DNA from 3 places in the Chungangia koreensis genome. Region 3 is predicted to be linked to each of the others. Evidence: riboswitches for the same ligand, from Rfam matches in the RefSeq annotation. Region 3 holds a riboswitch; each other region holds the start of a gene.
The links. Region 3 has a riboswitch for S-adenosylmethionine ahead of metK (methionine adenosyltransferase). Riboswitches for the same ligand answer to the same signal wherever they lie in the genome.
Positions count from the first base shown of each region.

Region 1: another riboswitch for S-adenosylmethionine. It lies ahead of ACFOZY_RS13280 (methionine ABC transporter ATP-binding protein); the one in region 3 lies ahead of metK (methionine adenosyltransferase).
Region 2: another riboswitch for S-adenosylmethionine. It lies ahead of ACFOZY_RS00155 (methionine ABC transporter ATP-binding protein); the one in region 3 lies ahead of metK (methionine adenosyltransferase).

Region 1 is NZ_JBHSEC010000020.1:57,400-62,395, forward strand. It holds gene ACFOZY_RS13265 (dicarboxylate/amino acid:cation symporter) at 1-487, opposite strand, end outside; gene ACFOZY_RS13270 (MetQ/NlpA family ABC transporter substrate-binding protein) at 643-1,482, opposite strand; gene ACFOZY_RS13275 (methionine ABC transporter permease) at 1,544-2,212, opposite strand; gene ACFOZY_RS13280 (methionine ABC transporter ATP-binding protein) at 2,205-3,230, opposite strand; SAM riboswitch class I at 3,365-3,469, opposite strand; gene ACFOZY_RS13285 (thioredoxin family protein) at 3,535-3,837, opposite strand; gene ACFOZY_RS13290 (toprim domain-containing protein) at 3,848-4,189, opposite strand; gene gcvH (glycine cleavage system protein GcvH) at 4,368-4,748, opposite strand; gene ACFOZY_RS13300 (arsenate reductase family protein) at 4,819-4,996, opposite strand, start outside.
Region 2 is NZ_JBHSEC010000001.1:20,743-25,738, reverse strand. It holds gene ACFOZY_RS00170 (M20 family metallopeptidase) at 1-1,067, opposite strand, end outside; gene ACFOZY_RS00165 (MetQ/NlpA family ABC transporter substrate-binding protein) at 1,089-1,952, opposite strand; gene ACFOZY_RS00160 (methionine ABC transporter permease) at 1,999-2,670, opposite strand; gene ACFOZY_RS00155 (methionine ABC transporter ATP-binding protein) at 2,667-3,686, opposite strand; SAM riboswitch class I at 3,830-3,942, opposite strand; gene ACFOZY_RS00150 (hypothetical protein) at 4,058-4,693, opposite strand; gene ACFOZY_RS00145 (GNAT family N-acetyltransferase) at 4,695-4,996, opposite strand, start outside.
Region 3 is NZ_JBHSEC010000005.1:1,622-6,617, forward strand. It holds gene ltrA (group II intron reverse transcriptase/maturase) at 1-191, shown strand, start outside; gene pckA (phosphoenolpyruvate carboxykinase (ATP)) at 265-1,851, opposite strand; SAM riboswitch class I at 2,043-2,165, shown strand; gene metK (methionine adenosyltransferase) at 2,416-3,612, shown strand; gene ACFOZY_RS04380 (gamma carbonic anhydrase) at 3,664-4,176, opposite strand; gene ACFOZY_RS04385 (alpha/beta hydrolase) at 4,294-4,996, shown strand, end outside.

The DNA.
Region 1 (4,996 bases), on a different contig from region 3:
TGACATTGAATTCATCAAAGATTTTTCCAAGTGTTTTACTGCCGGTAGCAGCAATCCCTATTCCCATTAAAAATGCAAAAATTAAAGCTGTTAAAACTCCCATCATTGGCACGATTTCAATATTAATGAAGGAAGATGCTAAGAACTCTTCAGGATTTTCAAATGCCTCCCCTGAGTGATTAGGAATTATTGAAGGCAATAGATTGCTTGCTACGAAAAATGTCAAAACCCCTGCTAAAATTGTTGAAGTGTATGCGACAACAGTAGCTATACCTAAGAGCTTGCCAGAACCTTTTCCAAGTTTCGCAATCCCAGGTGCTATGAAAGCAATAATAATCAATGGAACCGCAAAGTTCAGGAACCCGCCAAAAATATTATTAAATGTAGCGAATACTCGTACAAACCATTCAGGTACAAATGACCCAAGTGCAACACCCAAAGCTATTGCAATGACAATGCGCCAAATCAGATTAATTTTAATCTTCATTTCATGTCCTCCCCATATGTACATTTGTCTTTTCTAAATAATAAACCCACTTTAACACATTGAATTATAAAAGTGAATGGTTTACCTAAAAGTCGAAATAGTCAGTATCTTAGGATAACAAAAAAACACCGGTTGCCCGGTGCCTCGTTTCCCTACTATTCAACTGGTACGACAGAGCCGCCCCACTCTTCAACGATGAAATCTTGGATTTCTTTTGAATGTAACACTTCTACCAACGCTTTAATTTCTTCTTTGTTTTCATCTCCAGCACGTACTGCAATAACATTTACATAAGGAGATTCAGATCCTTCGATTGCAATAGAATCTTCAATCGGGTTTAAACCATTGTCGATGGCAAAGTTTGAATTGATGACGACAATGTCCCCTTCTTCATTTTCATACATTTGAGGTAAAAGTGCTGGGTCGTAATCTGCATCAAACTGAAGGTTCTTTGGATTGTCTAAAATGTTTTTAACTTCAGCTGCAGTTTTGTCGATGCCTTCCTCAAGCTTGATCAGCCCTTGAGCTTCCAATAGAGAAAGTACACGGCCATGGTCAGCAACAGAGTTACTCATCAAAACAGTTGCCCCGTCCGGAAGTTCATCAAGAGATTTATATTTCTTCGAATAGATTCCGATTGGTTCGATATGGATGCCACCAGCATTGACAAAGTCATAGCCGTGGTCTTTGATTTGCAATTCAAGGTACGGAATGTGTTGGAAGTAGTTAGCGTCCAAATCACCAGAATCCAAGTCTTGGTTTGGCATAACGTACTCTGTATATTCCTCGATTACAAGCTCGATGCCTTTTTCTTCAAGAAGCGGCTTCGCTTGCTCTAAAATGACAGCATGTGGAGTATTGGAAGCACCAACTTTCAATTCTTTCAGTTCGCTGCCATTGCCGGATCCGTTCGAAGATCCTTCATCACTTGTTCCGCAAGCTGCTAATGCTAAAGCACTGACGGATAATACAATTCCTGCTACAAACTTCTTCATCGTTGTAAACTCTCCTTTTGTCTTCAAAATGTCTATGTGGACGGGTTCCCCCGTTGTCACCTTATCGTTTGTCAATCCTGGATGTAATGGAATCCCCGATCCACTGGATGAGGAACACCATGATTAAGATTAAAACTGTACCTACAAATGTAACGTCTTCCCTGCTTCGCTGGAAACCGTCCATATAAACAAGGTTTCCAAGTCCGCCGGCACCAATGATTCCAGCCATCGCGGTATAGCCAATCAGAGCAATGGCAGTGACGGTAATACCGGAAAGTAAAGCTGGTAATGACTCGGGGAAGAGTACTTTGAATATGATTGTCGAAGTCTTGGCACCCATTGATCTCGCTGCCTCAATTACCCCTTTATCAATCTCACGAAGTGCAATCAATACCATCCTTGCATAGAACGGTGCCGCTCCGATTATCAGAGCCGGCAAAGCTGCATTCGGTCCGCGGATGGAGCCGAGCAAGAATTTCGTCAACGGTATTAATAGGATGATTAAAATAATGAATGGAATCGATCTGAATATATTCACGAATGCACCTGTTAATATATTTGAAAACCGATTCGCCCATAATTGATGAGGACTTGTCAAAAAGAGCAAAATCCCTAAAGCAAGACCGATTACAAAAGTCAGTGCAGTTGCGATCGCTGTCATATACAGTGTCTCGAGAGTTGCTTCCCACATCAGTTCCCAGTCGACATTCGGAAATAACTGACTAAGCATGTGTTAACACCTCCGTTTTGACTCCTTCATCATGAAGGAACTGGATAGCCTGATTGATCAATTCGGGTTTCCCGTCAATGTGAAGGATCAGGGTTCCGTAAGCTCCACCCTTCGTATGAGAAACATTGCCGTGAGCAATATTCACTTCCACATCGAAATTTCTGATCAATCTCGAAAGGATTGGCTGTTCAGTTCGATCACCTACGAATATAAGCTTGATGAGCTTACCGGTGTTAAATTGACTCAATAATTTCGAAACCGTTTCTATAGAATCCCCCGACTCGGTAATTTGAGCTACAAATCGCTTCGTGATCTGTTGTTTCGGAGATTGGAATACCTCCAACACATTTCCTAACTCCACTACTTTTCCTGCTTCCATTACAGCAACACGATGACAGATTTTACGGATGACGTGCATTTCATGAGTAATGAGGACAATCGTCAATCCCAATCGCTCATTAATATCCACCAGCAACTCCAAAATGGAATCCGTCGTTTCCGGATCCAGAGCCGATGTCGCTTCATCACAGAGAAGGACTTCCGGTTCATTGGCGAGGGCACGTGCAATTCCGACGCGCTGCTTTTGTCCACCTGATAGTTGTGACGGAAAAGCATTTTCTCTCCCAGTGAGACCGACCAATTCGATTAGTTCTAGAACACGTTTTTTTCGTTGTTCTTTAGCAACCCCTGCTATTTCAAGAGGGAATTCGATATTTTCGGCAACCGTTCTGGACCAAAGCAAGTTGAAATGCTGGAAGATCATGCTGACTTTCTGTCGGGCGTTCCGCAGCTTCTGACCACTAATGGATGAAATTTCTTGTCCGTTCACAGTAACCGTTCCGGCAGTAGGCTTTTCCAATCCGTTCAACAACCGGATCAATGTACTTTTTCCGGCACCACTATAGCCGATCACACCAAATATTTCACCTTGACGTACCGAAAGGTTCACACTGTCCACGGCAGTCAACGTTCCTTTATCCGTTTGGAAAGTTTTCGTAATGTTAGTTAACTCAATCAAATCCTTCTCACCTCCGAACCAAATTTCCTGTATGTCTCAATAATTGGCGTTCTATCTATATTCTTACCCCAAAATAAAAACCTTTCCGCAAGAAGAGCAGAAAGGTTACGCATACGTAAAAACGATCGTCCATTCTCTCATCTACCAAAGCCTTCGCTTTGTGTGAATTGGCACCATTTCATTTTCATGACGGTTGCCGGGTTTCATCGGGCACATCCCTCCACCTCTCGCAATAAGAGCAAACATATTCAATTATGAAACACATTAATGGTTACTTTAACACGGCAAAGTATCTTCGTCAAGGTCATTTCTTCAATTTTTCATATAGATGTGGAACAGACTGAAAAGCGTAAATTTTTTCTTTCAATTCACCGTTCTCGGTAATTACGAGGCACGGAACGCTTTCGATTTCATAATCGATCGCCAAGTCTTCCAAATAATTGAGATTGGCCTTGCCGATCGGCACATCCTTAACCAATTCCGCGACAACGTCCATCATTTTTCCAGCGACTTGGCACGTGCCGCATAAAGGCGTATATAAGTAAAACGCTGTAACATTCGATTGTTCTTTTTGCTGTTCAAAGTCCGCACGCGTCCATTCTAACATCGAATCACCCTTACACAAAAAATTCGCTGCGTATATCAATATTTGCAGCCATTAGTAGGTTTGCTAAAACTTTAATAGGGGTGGTAGCCACCTCACGATAAACTGGTTCTGTATATAAATGCATCGCCTCTGGGTATTCTCGTTTAAACAATGCTCTCAATTTCTCGCCCGATTTATCAGCATCGACAAAGACAAAAAGTTCCGATCCATCATATGGTGCCATCAGTTCTTCCAGCCTCGTCGGGCTAACTGTCCCATTCGTACACAAAATGACGACAGGTTCTGCTATGAGCGGCTCAATCCTTTTCTTATCAGAAAGACCTTCTACAATGATCACTTTTTCACCAAACATCGCAAGCACCCCTAATCACCGTTTTCCGGCAGATACCATTGGGTAAATTGACTCTCCGGATCATCTATACGAACATTTTACCCTAAATGAACCGTTATCCACCTTTCCACACGGTTTCATTCACTTTTTATAGTTAATGAAAAAAACGCCGGCAGAATGTCGGCGTTTTCATGTATGCTCAGGCATTGATCAATTCTTCATATTCTTCAGCAGATAATAGAGCATCCAACTCCGCCAAATCGGCAGGCTCAACCACTATCATCCACGCGTCACCGTAGGAATCTTCGTTAACCAATTCCGGGCTGTCTTCTAAACGTCCATTCACTTCCACTACTTTACCGCTGATTGGCGCATAAAGTTCTGAAACCGTCTTAACAGATTCCACACTTCCGAAAGCATCGTCAACTTTAATGTCGTCGCCGACTTGCGGCAGCTCAACAAATACGATATCACCTAGTTCGGATTGTGCAAATTCTGTAATGCCGATACGTACTTTGCCGTCTTCAAGTTTTACCCATTCGTGTTCTTTTGAATATTTAAGTTCTTTTGGCAAGCTCATTTGGACCCCTCCAGCATTTAAATACATTCAGCATAAGTGTTACATAATTTCACTTGAAATACAAGATGATTTAACGACTCCACGCCTCTTCAAATTCATTTTCTTTAAAGCCGACAGTGACCTTTTTTCCATCTGAAACAATCGGCCGTTTAATCAGCATTCCATCTGACGCAAGTAATTGAATTTGTTCTTCATCAGACATTGTTGGTAGCTTGTCCTTTAGATTTAACTCTTTGTATTTGAGACCG
Region 2 (4,996 bases), on a different contig from region 3:
GACTTCGCACATTCACGGAATTCGTCTGTATGTGCAATGAGATCGTCCGGTCCGATTTTGATATGCGGGTGGGCTGTAGGAACGGCATAGCTGATATTCCCAGCATCAGTAGATCCTTTGCCAGTCGATTTTTCAGTATAAACCGTTTCCCCGACTGCCTCTAATTCCTCATGGATGATGCTGTCCAATACGGAGTTCAATACGAAGTCTTGGACCTCATTTTGGAATCGTTCCACTTTGACTGTTGACCCAGTCGCGAGCGCCGCTCCTTCTGCAATCGCTCGTACCTTATTGGACACTTCTTCCGTGCGTTTCCATGTGCTTGCGCGGATGTAGAAACGAGCTGATGCATACTCAGGAATGATGTTTGGTGCATCTCCGCCATGCGTGATGATGCCGTGGACCCGGACATCTGTCGGCAGCTGTTGACGAAGAGCATTGATGCCATTGTATAAAAGGATGACTGCGTCTAATGCATTGATTCCCTGCTCTGGGGAACCTGAAGCGTGAGCCGGCTTCCCGTAGAAGTGGAAGTCAAGTGGATCAACAGCCAGTGTTTCACTTGTCAGTGATGTACGACCAGATGGATGGATCATGAGTGCAACGTCAACATCCTTCAGAAAACCATGTTTCACGAAGCTGCCTTTCGCGCTTCCGTTTGGACCGCCTTCTTCAGCTGGAGTACCTAATACTGCTATTCGACCACCTGTCTCTTCAAGTACTTGGGAAAGGGCGATACCCGCTGCAACACTTGTTGTACCAATGATATTATGTCCGCAAGCATGCCCTAATCCTGGTAATGCGTCGTACTCAGCAAGGAAAGCAATAGTAGGACCTTCCACCCCACTATCCTTCACTGCAAAGAATGAAGTTTCGTGGCCAGCGACTGCGGTCTGTACATCAAATCCAGCTTCTGTCAGAGTTTCTATATGTCTCTCACTTGCAAAGAACTCCTGATTCCCGATTTCGGGATTTGCATGGATTACCTGGCTTGTTTCGATGTACTTCTCCCGATTTTGCTCGATGGATTCCGTGATTAAATCTAAACCGTTCAACGTTGTACTCATGATAACTCCTCCTCTTTGGAATTAAAGTCCTTCATACACCTCAAGTAATTCTTCTTCTGTGATGTCAACGACAAACGATCCGCCGTTCGTATCTTTCTTCACTGCTTCTTCCACTTCTTCTGAATGGTAAAGTTCAACGATGCGATTGAATGTTTCGTTGTCCTTGTCTTCACCACGTGCTGCGAAAATGTTTACATAAGGGATAGCATTTTTGTCAGCACCATCTTCTAGGTAAATTGGATCTTTTGCTGGGTCGAAACCAGCTTGACCAGCTACACCATTGTTAATGACAGAAATGGCTACATCCGGCAATACAAGCGGTGTTTGTTGCGCAACCATAGGGATGATGTCTAAGTTTTTAGGATTTTCTTCGATCTTGGATGGGTCTCCGAATAATCCGAAATCGTCTGCCAATGTAATGAGTCCAGCAGATTCAAGCAACAGCAATGCACGTGCTTGGTTGGATGGATCATCTGGAATTGCGACCTTTGCTCCTTCTTCAATTTCGTTTACATCTTTTATTTTTTCCGAATAAATACCCATTGGAGCAATTAGAGTTGCACCGATCGGTACCAAGTCTGCGCCCGTCTCTTCTGTGAATGCACTAAGGAATGCAATGTGTTGGAATGAGTTCAAGTCAATGTCACCGTCTTGTAATGCTTTGTTAGGAAGTGAGTAGTCAGCAAACTCGATCAGTTCAATTTCAATGCCTTCTGCTGCAGCTTTCTTTTTCAAGATCGGCCATACTTCACCGTCAGTTCCTGTGACACCGATTTTTACTTTTTTAGTTTCTGAGTCTCCACCTTCACTTGAAGCGGAGTCGCCACAAGCTGCTAATACTGTTGCCGCTAGTAAGACAAATAGGAATAACCAGATTTTTTTCATGATGTATATCTCCTCTTTTATATGTTTTATGTCGTTCGTATCGTATTTAACGTCGCATAATTTTTCGTGATAATGTGTTTCCGATCCATTGCGCAATTTGCACTAGGGTAATTAAGATCACAACCGTTACAAGCATGACACTCCAGTCGAAACGCTGATAACCGTACGTCTGTGCTATATGTCCGAGACCGCCTGCCCCGACAGTTCCGGCCATCGCGGAGAAGTCAATCAGACTGATGCTCATGAATGTTAGACCCAACACTAACGGTCCAAGCGCTTCCGGGATTAAAACTGTAAAAATAATTTGGTATGGACTCGCTCCCATTGCTTTTGCAGCTTCTACTACACCAGGATCGATACTGACTAAATTGTTCTCGACTACACGGGCGATTGAAAATGCTGCAACAATCGTCATGGGGAATACCGCTCCGCCAATACCAATCGAACTTCCTACAACAATCCGGGTTAATGGACTGATCGCAAATAGGAAAATGATGAACGGAATGGGACGTATGAGATTAATCAAGAAGTTCAGTAAGTTAAAAATAATGCGGTTCTCAAGAAGGTTTCCTCTACGAGTAACGTAGAGCGTTAGCCCAATGGCAATCCCAAAAATCGAACCTAAAATTAGGGTGATGGCCACCATCAGGATCGTTTCTCCTGTTGCCTCAACGATCCTCGGCCAAAATGTTTCCCAATCTACCTTCATGCTGGTCATTCTACGGACACCTCCTCAATCTCCACCATGTTGTTTAAATCACTGATGACTTGTTGGATTAAGGTCTCATCACCTTCAAAAGAAACTAACAGGTTTCCTATAAGCTTCTGTTGTAACTCGCGTACAGAACCATACACGATATTCACATCGACTCCATACTTCCGGGTAACTCGGGATAACACAGGATCCCCTGCCACTTCTCCTTTGAAGATGACACGGTATAGGCGTTTACCGCCTCGTTCCCTCCATTCATTCAACAAATGATCGGACGGACGATCTTTTTGTACAGATTCGATAAACCTTTGTGTCGTCGAATGTTGCGGGTCCGTGAAAGTGTCAAATACCGAGCCCTGCTCGATGACTTCCCCATTCTCCATGACAGCGACCCGATCACAAATCGTTTGAATGACGTTCATCTCATGTGTAATCAATAAAATCGTTAATCCTAAATCTTTATTGACCTTTTTTAAGAGTTTCAGGATTTCTGCCGTTGTATCCGGATCGAGAGCAGAAGTGGCTTCGTCACAGATTAGAATATCCGGCGATGTAGCAAGTGCCCGCGCTATGCCGACCCGCTGTTTCTGACCGCCTGACAGCTGTTCCGGATAATCGTTTGCTTTATCGGACAAACCAACAAATCTCAGCAATTCTGCGACACGTTCATTGATTTCCTTCTTCGGCACTCCTGCCAATTTCAACGGATACGCTACATTTCCCGCAACTGTCCGTGAGTTGAATAAGTTAAAGTTTTGGAAGATCATCCCGATCCGGCGGCGAAGTTTGCGTAACTCCTTCTGCGAAAGACTTGCTACGTCTACTCCCTGTACGGAAACCGTACCGCTTGTCGGCCGTTCCAACATATTGACCAAGCGGAGCAACGTACTTTTCCCAGCGCCACTAAAACCGATGATTCCGAAGATTTCTCCCTGCTCGACGGAGAGAGATACCTCCTTTACTGCATGCACCTCCCGGTTGGCGAGCCGGAATGTCTTGGCCGCCTGCTTAAATTCGATCATGCTTTTGCCTCCTCAAGCTGTAACTGATTCTTTGCAGACAATGCTGTGTGCAGTCATCTACCTTTCTTTTACCGAACGAAAAAGAGCCCTCTTTTTTCTTATCCACAAGAAAAAAGAAGGCTCCCATTAAGAAAACCATCTCGTTCTCATCTTTCAAATGCAATAAGCATTTGCAGGAATTGGCACAGAGTTCATTCGTCATGAACCAGCTGCCGAGATGTCATAGGGCCTGTCCCTCGATCTCTCTGGATAAGAAAGTGATGTATTGCTATTCGATTGTTGCAAGAATTGATTCTTACTTTAGGACTTTAAAGCAGAAAAGTCAACTAACTTAATAAAATAAAACTATTCTGATAGTTGAAAGGGTTTTCTCATTTAAGGAATTCTTGTATTTCTGTCATGACTTCTTTCAGTATATCAATCGATTTTAAAGCATTTCCTTCAACATCCAATGCATGCCCTACACGAGGAATCACTTTACTAATCATATTTGGATTCTGCTCTACCAAGGCCACTCGCTCTTCGCTATAAATTTGGTCTGCATCCCCAATAATCGATAGTCCTTTCTGTGTGCTGTTCCTCATCGAAGTGAGCACATCCTCCCGATGAATCAGAGGTGTTTGCCAAACGGCCTTGGCATTCTTGAACTCTTCTCTCATTAATTCGGAGCTAAGTGCGATTGTTCCAAGTGATTTCGCAATGAAGCAATAATTTGGGTAGTGTTTCTTTCCCAAAATAGCGTCAATGACTGTTTGTACATCAATTTTAATAGCTTCACCAAGCTCTTCATTCGTAAAATCGTCATATGCCTCGTCATTATAATTGTATGTCACTTGCAATAAGTCATAGTGTAGTTGTTCAGAGAAATGATTTGCGTAATGAAGTAACGGCGCCTGTGCTGTATAGCCTGAACCGGGCAACACGACCATCAGTCCAACCGCCTCCTCTCTCGTGAAATAATTGAATGGAATAATCATTTCTTTATATCCACTTACATAACCTTTCATCCTACATTCCCCCATTCACCGGTAACTGATAGACGACTTCCTCTCCAAACTTTAAGTCTGTCGGTTGGAAACCGGAACTCACGTAAAGCTTTTTTGCCCACTCATTGTCCGGATCAACTGTTAAACGGATGACTTCGCAACGCGGATGCCGTTCTGTGATCCACTGAATCATTTCCGATAAGGCTGCTTTTCCGAAGCCCTTTCCTTGAAATTCGTGATCAATGAAGAATCCGTTAATCCAATAACTGTCTGTCGTTTTTTCCTCATAAGCATGCATGACGAATCCAACCATTTGATGTTGGT
Region 3 (4,996 bases):
CACGGGTGAGGAAACTCATTGGCATAGGCGTTCCACAATGGAAAGCTTATGAATGGGGAAACTCGCGGAAAGGATATTGGCGAGTCTCAAATAGCCCCATCATGCACAGAACCCTCGGGAACTCCTTTTGGAGTTCCCAAGGGCTCGAAAGTCTATATTTCCGTTATGAAAGTTTGCGTCAATCATCTTAATTGAACCGCCGTATACCGAACGGTACGTACGGTGGTGTGAGAGGTCGGGGGTTAGTCACCCCCTCCTACTCGATTAAGCTAATGGGCCACCTTTAAGAGGGATTGTAGGATCTACATGGCTGAACTTTTTGAAGTTTTCACGGAATTGGCTCGCCAATTCTTTTGCTTTGACGTCATACGCCGCTTTATCTTCCCACGCATTGCGTGGATTTAGAACTTCAGAAGGAACACCTGGAATTTCTTTCGGCATTTCAAGGCCGAAAATTTCATTTACTTCCGTTTGTATATTGTTCAATTCTCCGTTTAGGGCAGCTCTTACCATAGCACGTGTATAACTTAGCTTCATACGGCTACCTACACCGTATTCGCCGCCAGTCCAGCCAGTATTCACCAAGAATACTTGTGAACCATGCTGGTCGATTTTGTCTCCGAGCATTTCAGCATATACAGCAGCAGGAAGTGGCAGGAACGGTGAACCGAAGCAAGTTGAGAACGTTGCTTGCGGAGTAGTGATACCACGTTCTGTTCCAGCAAGTTTAGAAGTGAAACCACTTAGGAAGTGGTACATGGCTTGTTCTTTCGTCAATTTACTGATTGGAGGCAGTACGCCGAATGCATCAGCAGTCAAGAAGATGATTGCTTTCGGATGTCCCGCTACGGACGGCTCAACGATATTGTCGATCGCCTGGATGGGATAAGCTGCACGAGTATTTTCAGTAAGGGAACCATTATCGTAATCCGGTTTGCGTGTTTGCTCATCCAATACCACGTTTTCAAGGACAGCGCCGAATTGGATCGCATTAAAAATTTGTGGCTCCTTCTCTTCGGATAGATTGATACACTTCGCGTAGCAACCACCTTCGATGTTGAAAACTCCATTGTCAGACCAACCATGCTCATCGTCACCAATCAGTTTACGGTCGGCATCTGCAGATAGTGTCGTTTTTCCTGTTCCGGAAAGACCGAAGAACAAAGCAACATCACCGTCTTCACCTACGTTAGCCGAGCAGTGCATTGGTAGAATACCTTGTTCAGGGAGCAAGTAGTTCATAATGGAGAAGATGGATTTTTTCATTTCTCCAGCATATTCAGTACCGCCAATTAGAACAATGCGTTTTTCCATTGAAACGATGATGAATGTTTCAGAATTTGTACCATCTACTGCAGGATCCGCTTTGAATGTTGGTGCAGAAACAATCGTGAATTGAGATTCATGTGTTTTTAATTCATCTTCTGTTGGACGGATGAATAATTGATGAACAAAAAGATTATGCCAAGCGAATTCATTCACGACTTGAATGGCAAGGCGTGATTCTGGATCTGCCCCTGCAAATCCTTTGAAAACGAAAAGCTCATCTCTTGTCTTTAAGTGGTTCAGTACTTTATTATATAAAGCATCGAATTTGTCTGCAGCAATCGGCTGATTAACAGAGCCCCAATCTATTTTTTCAAAGGAGGAAGGCTCTTCGACAATAAATTTGTCTTTAGGCGAACGGCCAGTGTATTTGCCGGTTTCGGCAGTCAATGCACCAGTTGAAGATAATACTGCTTCCCCGCGGGATGTTGCTTTTTCTACCAATTGGGGTACAGATAACTGGATATGCACATGTTCACTTGCCATTAATTCTTTAAGCCCATTATCAATTTTCGCTGAAATCATGGATATGTACCTTCCTTCGCTGATATTCCTAACTTAATAGGTCATTTCGTGTGAATTAGTATAACACATTTAGATAATAAACTATACTAATTGTATGCACAAGTCTTTTAATTGTTCATCAATAAATTGTAACAATTGAAATCAATTGACACGAACAGACTGTTTTCGTATGATGTAAAATTGAACGGATACTCTTATTCCGAGCAGGTGGAGGGGTCAGGCCCTATGAAACCCGGCAACCTGTTGTTATGAACAAAGTAGTAATGGCAAAGGTGCTCAACCTGAGGCAAGGAATTGACCTTGGACGATAAGAGTGAAAGGTGTTTTAAGAAGAGAATCCTTTCCTCATTTAGTGAAGGACTTCAGCGGAAGATGATCGATATGGGTCATGGCATGGAGTTCGTCTGTTGGGGAAAGTTTTTTTTTGGACGAATCGACCTGAACCTCGTGTGCAGAAGCCCGGAACGGCTATAGAAGTTCAAACCTTCGGGAAGACTTGACATGGGAAATGAGTACCGTATCAAACTTGAGAGCAATCTCGCACGATTTGAAGGAGGAATACAATTGACAAATCGCCGTCTATTTACGTCGGAATCCGTAACGGAAGGACATCCGGATAAAATTTGTGATCAGATCTCTGATGCGATTTTGGATGCCATTTTGACAGAAGACCCTAATGCACGTGTGGCATGTGAAACGACTGTTACAACAGGACTTGTTTTAGTAGCAGGGGAAATCACGACATCGACTTATGTCGATATTCCGAAAGTTGTTCGTGAAACTGTTCGTGAAATCGGCTACACACGCGCTAAATATGGTTTTGACTCAGAGACTTCGGCTGTATTGACTGCCATTGATGAGCAATCCGCTGATATCGCAATGGGCGTTGATCAGGCTTTGGAAGCACGTGAAGGGTCAATGAGTGATGCAGAACTTGAAGCAATCGGAGCAGGAGACCAAGGTCTGATGTTCGGTTTTGCTTGTAATGAAACACCAGAGCTTATGCCGCTTCCAATCAGTTTGGCGCACAAATTGGCACGCCGTTTAGCTGAAGTAAGAAAAGAGGACATTCTTCCTTACTTGCGTCCGGATGGAAAAACGCAAGTCACGGTTGAATATGATGAAAACAATAATCCGGTGCGCATCGATACGATAGTCATTTCAACTCAGCATCATCCGGAAGTGACACTTGAACAAATTCAGCGCAATCTTAAAGAGTATGTAATTCAGCCGGTAGTTCCTGCTGAATTGATCGACGAAAACACAAAGTACTTCATTAATCCGACAGGCCGTTTCGTGATCGGCGGACCTCAAGGGGATGCAGGTCTTACTGGCCGTAAAATCATCGTAGACACATATGGAGGTTATGCACGCCATGGAGGCGGTGCATTTTCCGGTAAGGATCCGACAAAGGTGGACCGATCTGCGGCATATGCTGCGCGTTATGTAGCAAAGAACATCGTTGCAGCAGGTCTTGCTGATCGTTGTGAAGTCCAATTGGCATATGCAATCGGTGTGGCCAAACCGGTATCCATTGCAATTGATACATTTGGAACTGGTAAGGCAGAAGAAAAAGATCTTGTCGAGTGGGTACGCGAGTTATTCGACCTTCGTCCTGCAGGTATTATTAAGATGCTTGATCTACGCCGTGCGATTTACAAGCAAACAGCTGCGTATGGTCACTTCGGCCGTACGGATATCGATGTTCCTTGGGAGAAAACTGATAAGGCTGCTGCATTGAAAGAAAAAGCAGGATTATAAATAAGAAGGAATCTGCAAACCTGTAAGGGTAAGCAGATTCCTTTTCATTTGTCATTTTTGATGTTGTTTATAAATTTGTGCCTTTTCAGCGTACTCGTTGTAAATGCGATTCATTTCCATTTTGTCTTCATCATTTAGTTCACGGACAACTTTTACTGGACTGCCGAAAGCCAACATACCTGGAGGAATTTTCTTTCCAGGCGGTACCAGTGTACCTGCTCCGATGAAGGCGCCTTCTCCAATTTCAGCACCGTCTAAAATGATGGACCCCATTCCGACTAATGCCCCTTTTCGCACAATACAACTATGTAGCGTCACTTGATGGCCAATCGTTACATTGTCCTCTAAAATAAGTGGGTTTCCAGGACTTTGATGAAGACAGCATAAATCTTGGATGTTCACTTTTTTGCCAATAATCGTTGGTGCAACATCACCCCGGATGACGGAATTGAACCATACCGATGATTCAGGCCCAATCGTTACATCGCCCGAAATAGTCGTATAATCCGCAATATAAACGGATGGGTCAATTTGTGGGGTTTTTTCCTTATAAGGATAAATCATCTTTGTCACCTCTTTCCTTTATTATTGTATAATAATAGTAGCAAATTAGGCACCAACAGAGAAACGTTTCAATAGAAAAGAGTCAGGGAACGTACTAGTACAATAGGAGGGAATAGCATGTGGAAATGGGAAGCTGAAGGGCAGCCGAAAGCTGTGGTTGCTATCGTACATAGTGCTTATGAACATCATCGGCGCTATGCCTGGCTGATTGAGCGGTTTCGTACTGCTGGGTTCCATGTGGTGATGGGAGATCTCCCTGGACACGGGGATGCAAGTCTTTCACATGCTGCCCATGATTCAAGTTTTGAAGAATATGAAAAGTTTGTTCATGAATTGGTGAAGGTTGGCCTTTCTCATAATTTACCTCTTTTTGTCATCGGACACGGAATGGGCGCAACTTTAATGATGAATAAATTGCATAGTAAGGAACTCAGTATCGCTGGAGTGGTATTAAGCTCTCCTTGGCTTCACTTAGTCCAGACTCCCCCAAAGACATTAACGGGAATCGGTAAGATTGCGACGAATATGAAAATCAAACATGATCTGCCTATAAAGCAAATGACCCGTAATTTTGATGTATACAAACTTGAAAAGGATGATCCCCTTTATAATCCTGTGATTACGTCGAGTTGGTATAGTGAACTTCAAGGATTAATGAGAACCACTTTCCAGACAAAAGGACAAGAGATTAGTATGCCGGTACTTATGCATACAGCTGAACGGGACAAGATTACAGATCCGAGATATGCATTACGGTGGATGCAAAGCCAGCAGATGAGAGAGTTCCAATATAGAGAGTGGAAAAATTGCTACCATGATC